One region of the Arthrobacter sp. HMSC08H08 genome, then DNA from elsewhere that is predicted to be linked to it. Evidence: predicted binding sites of a transcription regulator. Region 1 holds the regulator's gene; the other holds the start of a gene.

Region 1 (6,072 bases):
CCCGAATGCGGCCGAGGACGGCCCGACTTCGCCTTTGGGTCAGGAGATTATGCGCATCCGGAAGTGGGCTGAAGAGAGCGAGACGGGGGACCGGGATGAGCTGATCCCTTCGGTTTCGGATAGGGCGTGGCGGCAGGCTTCGGTGTCCTCGCTTGAATGTCTGGGTACCCAGCATTGTCCTATGGCGGAGGAATGTTTCACGGAGCGTGCCCGCGCGTTGGCCGCTGAGTCCGATGTGGTGGTCACTAACCACGCGATGCTCGCTTTTTCTGCGTTTGAGCAGCTACCGGTTTTACCGGATTTCGATGTTGTGATTGTGGATGAGGCCCACGAGTTGCAGGACCGGGTCACGAACACGTACACGCGCCCGCTCACCCACACCGCGATCACGCACGCGGCACAGGGAGCTAAGAAGCACCTCAAGGTTGCGTCGAAGGCGTTATCTGATGCCGCTAAGGCTTTTGAGAAGTCTGTCACGAACATCCCGACAGGTCTTCAGCCGCGCGGTTTGACCGAGGCTCAACGTGCCGCTGTGATGCAGGTTTTCGAATCAGCGAAGGTCGTGATGGCGGATTCCAAACGCGAGGCTGGCGATGCGGCTCCGGATGGCGCCTGGCAGTCCGCGCGTTCCGCGGTGGCTCAGGTTGTTGAGCTGGCTGAACGTTTGTTGAACGCTGGTCAGGGCGACGAGGTTGTGTGGGCGGCCCGGCCCGGCAGCTTCGAGCCGGGGCGCGGCTATGTGGTTCCGGATGATTCTGAACCGGCGTCTTTGATGGTTGCCCCGTTGTCTGTTGCGATGCAGATGCGGGATGGCTTGTTCGCGGACCGGACCGTGGTTTTGACCTCGGCCACGCTTGCTGTGGATGAAGCCTTCGAGCCGGTTGCTGGCGGTTTAGGGTTGATGGGGCCGGAGGCTCCTAAGTGGGATTCGGTTGATGTTGGTTCGCCGTTCGAATACGAGAAGCAGGGCGTGCTGTATGTGGCTCAGCATCTCCCGCCTCCAAGCCGCGGGGTCTCTGAAGCAGCTATCGATGAGCTTGGGGACTTGATCAAGGCCTCTGGCGGTGCGGCGTTGGCGCTGTTTTCTTCACGCCGAGCCGCTGAGGACGCCGCCGCTGCGTGCCGTGAACGTCTGGATGTGCCGATTTTGGTGCAGGGCGAGGCGTCAATGACGGAGCTGGTGCGGGAGTTCTCAGCTGATGAGCAGACCTGTCTGTTTGGGACGATGACGCTGTGGCAGGGCGTGGATGTACCGGGGCGGCATTGCCGTTTGGTGGTGATTGATCGGATTCCGTTCCCGCGCCCGGATGATCCTTTGATGACCGCGAGGACCCGTGACGTGAATGAGCACGGCGGGAATGGGTTCATGTCTGTTTCGGCGCATCACGCGGCGATCCGTTTGGCGCAGGGTGTGGGCCGTCTGATCCGTTCCACAGAGGACAGGGGAGTGGCCGCGATTCTGGATTCTCGGATGGCTACCCGCCGCTATGGTGCATATCTTCGCAGCGCGCTACCACCGTTGTGGACCACAACTGACCGGAATACAGTTCTCGGCGCTTTGGGACGCCTGCGCGAAGCCAATAAGTAACGCGGCAGTAACGAAGATGGCGCGGCGATACGGGCCCTGCGCTTAGAGGGGTTGCCTGAGCGGCTCTGCGCTTAGAGGGAGCGCAACACGGATACGACGCGTCCCATGATCTGTGCGTGGTCGCCCAGGATGGGTTCGTATTGGGAGTTCTGAGGCAGTAACCACGTGTGTCCGTCGCGTTGCCGGAAGGTCTTCACGGTGGCTTCGTCATCCAGCAGTGCTGCGACGATCTCGCCGTTCTGTGCGGTGTTTTGGCGACGGACCACAACCCAGTCACCATCGCAGATCGCGGCGTCGATCATCGAGTCTCCAGAGACTTTGAGCATGAACAGTTCGCCGTGCCCTACAAGCTGACGTGGCAGGGTCACGACGTCTTCAACGTGTTGTTCAGCAAGGATCGGTCCACCTGCCGCGATACGGCCGACGAGTGGGATCTCAGCCGAGTCCTCACCGCCGCGAGCCTTGAACTGCGTGATGTTAGCCGAGTCTGTGATGTTGGAGGATTGTGCGGTGCTGGCGGAGTCTGTGGTGTTTGGGAGTTTGGCTGCACCGGGCATTGGTGTGACCTCCGCTAGGCCGGCGCCTGTCGCTGCTCCGAGTGCGGCCGCACTAGCTGTGGTGGAGTCCTTCTGGGTCACGTCCAGGGTGGACGGATAGAGAACCTCGAGCGCGCGGGGGAGTTTGGGGTCGCGGCGAATCCAACCGAGCTTGTTGAGCTGCTGCAGTTGGTGTGTCACCGAAGACAGCGATTTCAACCCGACTGCGTCACCGATCTCACGCATCGTGGGCGGATACCCCTGATTCTCTAAGAAAGACTCGATGCACTTCAGCACAGAGCGTTGCCGCGAAGTCAGCGGTTTCGAAGGGCGTGCGGGCTGGGTGTCCATCGACGGTGTATCGGTGCTCATTCGTTTCCCATCCTTCGTTTCCCATCCCTGGTTCGCTACCCATGCCCATCAAAGTGTCAGGGGGTTGTTCTTGACTGTAATGACAGTCCACATCGGTAGTTACAGCCTATATGGATTCGCCGCATATTCAAAGATATGTACGAAGACCGTTGAGTCGATTCGAAGATGTGTGCTAGAAATGTATCGAAGAGATGTTCGAATGTATGTTCTGTTCGATGTCGGAAGGAATGGTCATGGTGGACACCGTTGTCATGTCGAATACTGCTGAACGCACCGTCAATTCAGATGAGCGCACTCTCAACACTGCTCATGGCGAGCACGCATCACGTCAACGTATCCGTTTGACTTCACGGGGGCGGTTTGTGTTCTTCGGCCTGCCGACTATGGCTTTGGTCGTTGGCGTGTTTTTGATGCTCTCGGCCTTGCTTCAGCCTGCTCAGGCAACCACGGGTGAGCCGGTGACCGCGCAGGGGGATCGCTTGGTTGAGGTCACCGTTGCGCATGGAGATACCTTGTGGGAGCTAGCTGAGCACTATGCACCTGAACGCGATGTCCGCGACACGGTGGCTCTGATCCAAAAGCACAACTCTTTTGATGGAGCGCTCGTTCCGGGGCAGAAGCTCGTTGTCCCGGTCAGCTACTAACCCGGCCACAGCGTGAGTGGGTGCGCAATAGGGCGACCCTAATTCGAGACGCCACTTAGCCGATCCCTAGACTTGAACCATGTCTCAGGATGCTATGCAACGGCTCAACCAACTTCCACTTAGGGATAATCTCCGTGGGCTCTCCCCGTACGGCGCCCCACAGATCGACGTTCCGGTACAGCTGAACGTCAACGAAAACACTCACCCGCTGCCGCAAGACGTGATCGATGAGATCGCCGCATCCGTACGCGAGGCCGCACACAGCCTCAACCGCTACCCAGATCGGGAATTCACGGCGCTACGCACCGCACTCGCCGAATACCTCGGCCGCGGGCTCACCCCAGAAAACGTGTGGGCTGCTAACGGCTCCAACGAAGTACTGCAACAGATCCTGCAAGCCTTCGGCGGTCCAGGCCGAACCCTGTTGAGCTTCCCGCCCACCTATTCGATGTACCCGCTGTTGGCGTCTGGAACAGACACCACATACATTCCCGGCCACCGCGCAGAGGACTACAGTCTCAGCGCGGAATCCGCGGCAGAACAAGTCCGCACACACAAACCGAACATCGTGTTCCTGTGCTCGCCCAATAACCCGACCGGGACCGGGCTCGAACTCGACGTCGTGCGCGCCGTCTATGAGGCCGGCGAAGAGTTCCAGACCATCGTCGTCGTTGACGAGGCCTACGCCGAATTCGCGCACGACCCAGACTCGACCGCCCTCACCTTGCTTGACGGCAGGCAACGGTTGATCGTCTCCCGAACCATGTCCAAAGCGTTCGGGCTCGCCGGCGCACGGCTCGGTTACCTAGCGGCCGCACCAGAAATATCAGACGCCCTACGTCTCGTACGCCTTCCGTACCACCTCTCCGCCGTAACCCAAGCCACCGCACTCGCAGCCCTCAAACACACCGACGCGTTGCTAGCCAACGTCGAGGCGATCAAAGAGCAACGCGACCGCATCGTGACCGAGCTCAGAGGCATGGGGCTCACACCAACAGTTTCTGACTCAAACTTCGTCACCTTCGGCGACTTCGAAGACCCCAACGCAGTCTTCGAATACCTCCTGGAAGGCGGAGTCATCATCCGCAACAACGGGCTACCCGGCAAGCTACGTGTCACCGCAGGAACCGAAGAGGAAACCACAACGTTCCTGACCCTGATGCGCCAATCACATGGAACGCGCCTAACACGCGGCAAGCGGCCGGCTCACCAGGACGCCGCAACAGCACCCTCATAGAATGAGGGCAGAACAATCCCCACGCAGATGCGTAGACGCGCGTCTGCGCATCACATGAAGAAAGCGAGCACCATGAGCGCCCAGCTGATCGGTACCCGTGAAGCCACCATGGAACGGATCACCTCCGAATCCACCGTTAAAGTCACCATCAAACTCGATGGAACCGGTCAAGCGGACATCTCCACAACAGTTCCGTTCTACGATCACATGTTGACCTCGCTGGCGCGCCACTCGCTCATGGACATCACTATCGCAGCGCATGGGGACACAGACATCGACGTCCACCACACTGTCGAAGACACCGCGATCACGCTCGGCGAAGTGTTCAAAACAGCGCTCGGTGACAAGCGCGGCATCACCCGCTTTGGGCAGGCAACCATCCCACTGGATGAGGCCCTTGCGCGCTGCATCGTGGATCTCTCCGGCCGCCCTTATGTGATCCATGAAGGCGAACCTGAGGGCCAGCAGTACCACCTCATCGGCGGGCACTTCACCGGTTCGATGACCCGCCACGTCTTCGAATCCTTCGCCTACCACGCAGGCATCTGCCTGCACATCGACGTTCTGCGTGGCCGCGACCCTCATCACATCGTGGAATGCCAGTTCAAGGCTCTTGCACGCGCGTTGCGTGAAGCCATCGAACCAGACGAGCGGATGGGGAACACGATCCCGTCCACCAAGGGAGCGCTATGACCCAGGGCCGCCGGCCGCATATCGCGGTTGTCGATCACGGCGCGGGTAACGTTCACTCGGTTCTGCGCGCCTTCGAACACGTGGGCGCTGATGTCTCGTTGACTGCGGACAGCGATCAGTTGCGTACCGCCGATGGCGTGGTGCTGCCCGGTGTCGGTGCGTTCGCCAGCGTCATAGCGGCACTCAAGAAGGGCTCGCTGCTTCGTCACCTCGGCTACAGGATCGCGGGTGGGAAACCCGTTCTGGGGATCTGCGTGGGCCACCAAGTGCTGTTCACTGAAAGCACGGAGGGCGGCACCAGGACGGCGGGCCTGGACGAATGGCCTGGCGTGGTTGAGCGGCTCACAGCCGATGTGGTTCCGCACATGGGTTGGAACAGCGTGACTCCGCCGCAAGACACGCAGCTGTTCCGCGGCATCGAAGACGAACGTTTCTACTTTGTCCACTCCTACGCTGTACAGAGCTGGGATTTCGACGTCGTCCAGCCGCTCATGAAACCGCCGATGGTCACGTGGTCGGATCACGGTGGCCCGTTCATCGCGGCAGTTGAGAACGGACCGTTGAGTTCGGTTCAGTTCCACCCGGAAAAATCTGGCGAGCCCGGCGCCCAGTTGATTAAGAATTGGATGGAGACGCTCTGATGCCCTCACCGATTGTGTTGATGATCCTGGGCGGGTTGCTGGTTGGCGGCACGTATTCGCTCGCTCAACAGGGTGTTAAGCGGGTGTGGGTCATCGTGTGTGGCGCGCTGGCTCTCATGTTTTTGATTGCGGCGTGGGCCGTTGCGCAGAAAGGCCCGGACACAGACGATAAAGGCAACGAGGACGCCGTGAGGGAGGGCCAAGCGATCCATGTGGTCGCTGAGTTCCCGCCACCTGCCACCACGGTTTGAACCTTTCTTCCGAGATCATCGCTTCGTTTCTTCCTAGATTTCACTTCTTGAGCTGTTGAGAGAGACCCGAGAAAACCCCATGACTGATCACAAAGCAACCGAGCACACGC
Region 2 (6,072 bases), on a different contig from region 1:
CCGATCTAGCCTAACCTACCCCGGCAAGCAGGAGTAGTAACTGCAAGCTCACGCCGTAACTCTGGGACGGCACTGTCGGTTGCTGGAAGACAGAAATAGATAGGCCAATGCTTTCTCCAGCTCGGTCGATTCTTCAGATGAGGCGGGCAGTCCCGCCGGGATCCTGCTCCCCCGAAGGTAGGGCGCCAGGAGCACCCTCCGGCGGAGTCAGGCCTAGGTGCGCCCATGCCGCTGGGGTTGCTATTCGTCCGCGTGCGGTTCGGCCGAGGAGGCCTTCGCGCACAAGATAGGGCTCAGCTACTTCCTCGACGGTTTCGGTTTCCTCCCCCACCGAGATCGCAAGTGTTGATAAGCCGACGGGCCCGCCACCGAATTTGGTGCACAACGCTTGCAAAACTGAACGGTCGAGCCGATCCAGTCCACGTTCATCGACGTCATACATGTCCAGGGCCGCTGCGGCTTGAACCGCATCGATCCGCTCGATGCGGTGTACAAGCGACCAGTCCCTGACACGGCGTAGGAGCCGGTTAGCGATACGCGGGGTTCCGCGTGAACGTGAAGCGATCTGCTGATAGCCGTCATCGGTCAAGCGCACATCAAGCATGACTGCCGAGCGCCGCAGAACCATTTCAAGTTCTTCAACCGAATAGAAGTCCAGGTGGCCGGTGAACCCGAAACGGTCACGCAGAGGTCCCGGCAAAAGACCGGCACGCGTGGTCGCGCCCACCAGAGTGAACGGAGGAAGATCCAATGGGATAGCTGTGGCACCAGCACCCTTGCCGACCACGATGTCGACGCGAAAGTCTTCCATCGCAAGGTAGAGCATTTCCTCTGCTGGGCGGGCTAGACGGTGGATCTCATCCAGGAATAAAACTTCGCCTTCAGATAGCGAAGAGAGGATCGCAGCCAGGTCCCCTGCGTTTTGGATTGCCGGACCGGAGCTGATGCGTAGCGGTGCTTGCATCTCCGCGGCAACGATCATGGCTAGCGTCGTCTTGCCCAAGCCTGGAGGCCCGGAGAGCAGAACGTGATCGGCAACCCGTTCACGCAGCTTCGAGGATTCAAGTACGAGGGAAAGTTGCTCGCGAACACGTGCTTGGCCCACGAATTCATCGAAGTTCTTGGGCCGCATCGCAGCCTCGAGCGCGCGTTCCTCCGGCTCTCCGGAGGCATCCACCAGACCGCGCGAGGAATCTGATGCCATCTTGCTGCGTTCCTCTCCCCTAGCTTCTCAACAGTAGTTTCAAGACCGTTCCGGCATGCTCACGAGCGCACTCCGGTCCCGGCCCCCACGCCCCGCAATGCAGCGCGCAACAGCTCTGGAACCGAGGCCCCGGCCAATTCCGGTTGTGCCTTGAGCGTGGCTGCAAGAACTTTCTTAGCTTCCTTCTCAGTCCACCCCAGGCCTGTGAGACCCTCGACCACTTGGGCCTCGGCGGCTTGAGCCAACGCTTCGGCTTCGGTCTGGGCGGCCGGGGCGGCAGTGGCAGTAGCATCCGCCGAGAGCGTCAGCTTGCCCTTGAGTTCAAGGATAATTCGGCTTGCCGATTTAGGGCCCACACCCGAAACGCGGGTCAGCGCTTTCGTGTCTTCGTTCTGAACAGCCGCGGCGAGCTCTTCTGCAGAGTGAACCGCCAAAATAGCTAAACCCAGTTTCGGGCCGATCCCTGAAACGCTCGTGATGATGTCGAAAACGTCCCGGTCACGTGCACTAGTGAAACCGTAGAGAGTCATCGAATCTTCACGCACCACCAAACTCGTTGGAAGAGTGGCTTCTTGACCTACCGTGAGTTCCCCTAACGTCCGCGGAACCGCGTTGACGAGGTAGCCCACTCCGCCCACATCAAGAACCACCGAGTTCAGGTTCAACGTCGTAACGGTGCCTCGAAGCTGAGAAATCATGGGTACGAACAACCTTTCACGGACATAACAGCGCGCCGACGGCACGCCTCACACATAAGAGAGCACCACAAACACGGAGAGTGATACGAGAAGTCTATCCGAATATATCTTCGAACTATCCGTATGTGTGTTAGATACGCCCCGTGTCACAGCGCTCACGAGCCAGCACGGTCAACCACGCGGCTTACGTGCACGCGCCCGCAAAGCAGACTCCGCACGCGCCGCATTATTAGCGGCCTGAGCCTGCGCCTTGAGCCAGGCTCGCTGTGCTGGGGCCACACCACTTTGATTCGATCCTGAAGCCGCCGCCTTGGATGCCGGGTCAGCCCCACGCCACCCGTGAGCCAGAGCGATCGCTATCGCATCGGCCGCATCGGCTGGTTTCGGGGCGGCCGCTAGGCGCAGAATCTTGGTCACCATCCGCCCCACTTGCTGTTTATCAGCCTGGCCGCTACCGGTCACAGCGGCTTTGACCTCAGTCGGGGTGTGTAAGGCAACCGGAATGCCGCGGCGCGCGGCAGCGGCAATGATCACGCCCATCGCCTGGGCGGTACCCATCACCGTAGAGACGTTCGTGTAAGTGAAGACGCGCTCAATCGCCAAAGCATCAGGCCGGAATTCATCCAGCCACTCATCAATCCGCTCAGAAATCGTGAGCAGACGGTGGTCCAAGGCAACCTCAGACGGGGAACCGATCACCCGCACGTCCTCGAGCGTTGCTGTGCGGTCAGTACCAACAGAAACCAGGGCCAACCCGCAACGGGTCAGCCCTGGATCAACTCCTGCTACGCGCACGCACCAACCACCTCGGAAGCCGTTACGCGAACCGAATGCAACAGTCTCTACTCCTCGCCTAGCGCCTCAATGACCTCAGGCGTCATATCGACATTCGAGTACACGGCCTGCACGTCATCGAGCTCCTCGAGCGCTTCCTCAAGTTTGACGAACGTGCGGGCCGCATCCACATCCAGCTCAACCTTCATCGTCGGCACGTACTCGACTTCATCAGAGCTGTATTCGACACCGGCTTCATCCAGCGCGTGAGCAACTGACTGCAGCTCCGAAGGCTCCGAAACGATGGTGAAAGAATCGCCGACCTTGGTGATCTCCTCGGCATCAACATCAGCCATGAGGACAACCTCCATGAGGGAATCCTCGGTGTGATCAGCCTCAGGGACCACCACGACACCCTTACGGTTGAAAAGGTAGTTGACCGAACCCGGGTCGGCGATCGTGCCACCGTTACGGGTGATCGCCACGCGAGTCTCAGAGGCCGCGCGGTTGCGGTTATCGGTCAGGCAGTGCACCAAGAGAGCCGAGCCCTGCGGACCGCGTGCCTCATACATGATCTCGGTGTAGTCAATGACCTCACCAGTCAGCCCGGCACCACGCTTGATCGCACGGTCGATGTTGTCGTTAGGAACGGAGTTCTTCTTCGCCTTGTTCACGGCGACTTCAAGAGCCGGGTTACCTTCTAGGTCCGGACCACCAGCACGCGCGGCAACCTCGATCTTCTTGATGAACTGCGCGAAAGCTTTCGCACGCTTCGCATCCAACGCAGCTTTCTTGTGCTTGGTTGTCGCCCATTTGGAGTGGCCAGCCATAGTTCTTCCGTCCCTATGTCAGTTAGTTCTAGCGTCAGACCATTCTATAGCCTGCCCTCACCGTAGCGCCGTTACTCGGCATGGCGTCGATGTACTTAGTGTGAAAGAGTCTTTTCATGACTTGTCTTACGGAGCCTAGCGGGCTTGATTACAACTTCCCTGATTTCTCTACCGTGACCCCGGATCTGTTGCGCAGCTCGGTGCGTGCCGGAATCGAGGCTCAAGAGAAAGCCGTCGCGGCCATTGTCAATGATCCGCACGAGGCGGACTTCACCAACACGTTCGAGGCTTTTGAGCTCTCAAGCGAAGCCCTTGATCGTGCAACGGCGGTCGCGTTCCACCTGTTCTCAGCTGATGCCACGGAAGAAATCCAGGCTATCGAGGCTGAAGTTACGGCTATGGTCGCAGCGCATCAGGACGCAATGACGCTCTACCCTGGCCTGTACGCCCGGATGCAGCAGGTCGATGCGGGCGCGCTTGAAGGCGAACAGGCACGCCTCGTTGAGGTCACGATGCGATCCTTCCGCGCGAGCGGCGCGGAACTGGACGCTGAGGGCCAGGAAAAGCTCAAGGCCTTGAACGCGAAGCTCACCGATTTACAGACAGAGTTCGGTCGCCTCGCGATGCAGAACCTCGTGGATGCAGCGCCTGCCCTCACGGAGGCGGAAGCTACGGGCCTCTCCCCTGCCCGACTTGAAGCGACCCGCGCCGCAGCTCAGGCCGCGGGAGCGGAAGGCCACCGTATCTCGCTCGTGTTGCCAACCGTTCAACCTGATGAAGCGATCCTGACCACCGCTGAAGGCCGCAAGAAGTTGCACGAGGCATCGTCTCAGCGTGCATCTGACGGCAAGAGCTCTACGATCGCCGCGCAGATCGCGGCATTGCGCGTAGAGCGCGCACGCTTGCTCGGTTTTGAGACGCATGCAGAAGAGATTCTGTCTCTGCGGTCGGAAACCTCGGTTTCGGCTATCAACGATCTGTTGGCGCAGTTGGCTAAGCCTGCGCTCGCGAACGCGGCCGCCGAGGATGCGCGGATCGCTGAAGCGCTCGGCCTCGAGCCTCTGTCCCCCGAGGCTCCTGTGGCACCGTGGGATCGCGCACGCGGGCTGAGTCTTGTTGGCTCGCAGTCCGATGGGGTCGACGCGGAACTGTTGCAACAGCACCTTGAACTCGACACAGTTCTGACTGAAGGCGTTTTCCGTGCCGCTGGATTGGTCTATGGGCTGAGGTTCACGGAACGCCACGACCTTCCGCTTCCTCACCCGGATGCCCGGATTTGGGAAGTTATCGAGGAGAACGGGGATGCCGTCGGGCTGTTCGTGGGCGATTTCTTCGCCCGCGACACCAAGCGTGGTGGGGCATGGATGAATGAGCTTGCCCAAGGTGCTACCGCAACCGGTTCACGCCCGATCATCTGCAATACGCTGAACATCCCTAAGCCAACCGGCGGGAACCCTGCATTGTGCACGTGGGATGAGGTCAACACACTATTCCACGAGTTCGGGCATGCGCTCCACGGCCTGCTGAGTGCCGCACACTACCCTTCTTTGGCGGGCACCAACGTTGGGCGCGACATCGTCGAGTTCCCGTCCCAGGTCAACGAGATGTGGACAGTACACCCCAAGATTCTTCCGCACTACACCAAGCACGCACACACGGGTGAACCGCTTCCTGCCGATCAGATCGAAAAACTCACCGCGACCAGCACGTGGGGCGAAGGCTTCTCGACGAGCGAATACCTCGCCGCATCGATTCTAGACCTCGCGTGGCACCAGCGCACCGGTACCGACGTCGAGGCTGACCCGGCCGGGTTCGAAGACTCAGCATTGCGTGATGCTGGCTTCAACCCGGACTCGATCGAGTCTCGCTACAAGACCGGCTACTTCCAGCACATCTTCGCTGGCGGTTATTCGGCAGGTTACTACTGCTACATCTGGTCCGAGATCCTTGACGCCGATGCGGTCGAATGGTTCAAGGAGCAAGAGGACATCCGTGCCGCTGGCCAGCTGTTCCGTGAGGAGTTCTTGAGCCGCGGTAACACGCGCGACGCACTGGAAAGCTATCGCGCATTCCGTGGACGCGATGCCCGCATCGAGCCTCTGCTTGAACGCCGCGGGCTGAAGGCATAAAAGCCGGCTAGACCAGAGTCGAGAACAAAGAATGGTGTGGGTAGATGCAGAACGTTACGAACTTCATCCACCCACACCATTTCGATATGACGAAGGGCGCGCTTGGCGTGTGTGTGCTACCAGCCGCGGTCTTCGAGGCGGTGGTGCACTGGGATCTCATCTACGTTGAGGCCGACCATTGCTTCGCCGAGACCACGGGATACGTCAGCGATCACCTTCGGGTCGTTGTAGTTGGCGGTCGCCTTGACCACAGCGGCGGCGCGAGCCTCAGGGTTACCGGACTTGAAGATGCCGGAGCCCACGAACACGCCTTCGGCACCGAGCTGCATCATCATGGCTGCGTCTGCTGGGGTTGCGATACCGCCTGCGGTCAACAAGGGCACCGGCAGCTTTCCTTCGCGGGCGACCTCAACGACGAGATCGTAGGGCGCCTGCAG

What was found. The regulator LexA, encoded in region 1, represses DNA repair genes until DNA is damaged. The targets are predictions, from matches to a motif close to TCGAACANNTGTTCGA.
Region 2: ruvA (Holliday junction branch migration protein RuvA) is a predicted target of LexA. The motif match lies at 2,001-2,016, and genes of this name have one in related genera.

What each region holds. Positions count from the first base shown of each region.
Region 1 is NZ_KV789382.1:131,549-137,620, forward strand. Features, by position in the region: gene HMPREF3175_RS03810 (ATP-dependent DNA helicase) at 1-1,588, shown strand, start outside; gene lexA (transcriptional repressor LexA) at 1,660-2,496, opposite strand; gene HMPREF3175_RS03820 (LysM peptidoglycan-binding domain-containing protein) at 2,730-3,140, shown strand; gene HMPREF3175_RS03825 (histidinol-phosphate transaminase) at 3,220-4,377, shown strand; gene hisB (imidazoleglycerol-phosphate dehydratase HisB) at 4,450-5,070, shown strand; gene hisH (imidazole glycerol phosphate synthase subunit HisH) at 5,067-5,711, shown strand; gene HMPREF3175_RS03840 (hypothetical protein) at 5,711-5,962, shown strand; gene priA (bifunctional 1-(5-phosphoribosyl)-5-((5-phosphoribosylamino)methylideneamino)imidazole-4-carboxamide isomerase/phosphoribosylanthranilate isomerase PriA) at 6,042-6,072, shown strand, end outside.
Region 2 is NZ_KV789409.1:124,358-130,429, forward strand. Features, by position in the region: gene ruvB (Holliday junction branch migration DNA helicase RuvB) at 134-1,204, opposite strand; gene ruvA (Holliday junction branch migration protein RuvA) at 1,264-1,902, opposite strand; gene ruvC (crossover junction endodeoxyribonuclease RuvC) at 2,074-2,697, opposite strand; gene HMPREF3175_RS09385 (YebC/PmpR family DNA-binding transcriptional regulator) at 2,745-3,506, opposite strand; gene HMPREF3175_RS09390 (M3 family metallopeptidase) at 3,623-5,635, shown strand; gene pdxS (pyridoxal 5'-phosphate synthase lyase subunit PdxS) at 5,752-6,072, opposite strand, start outside.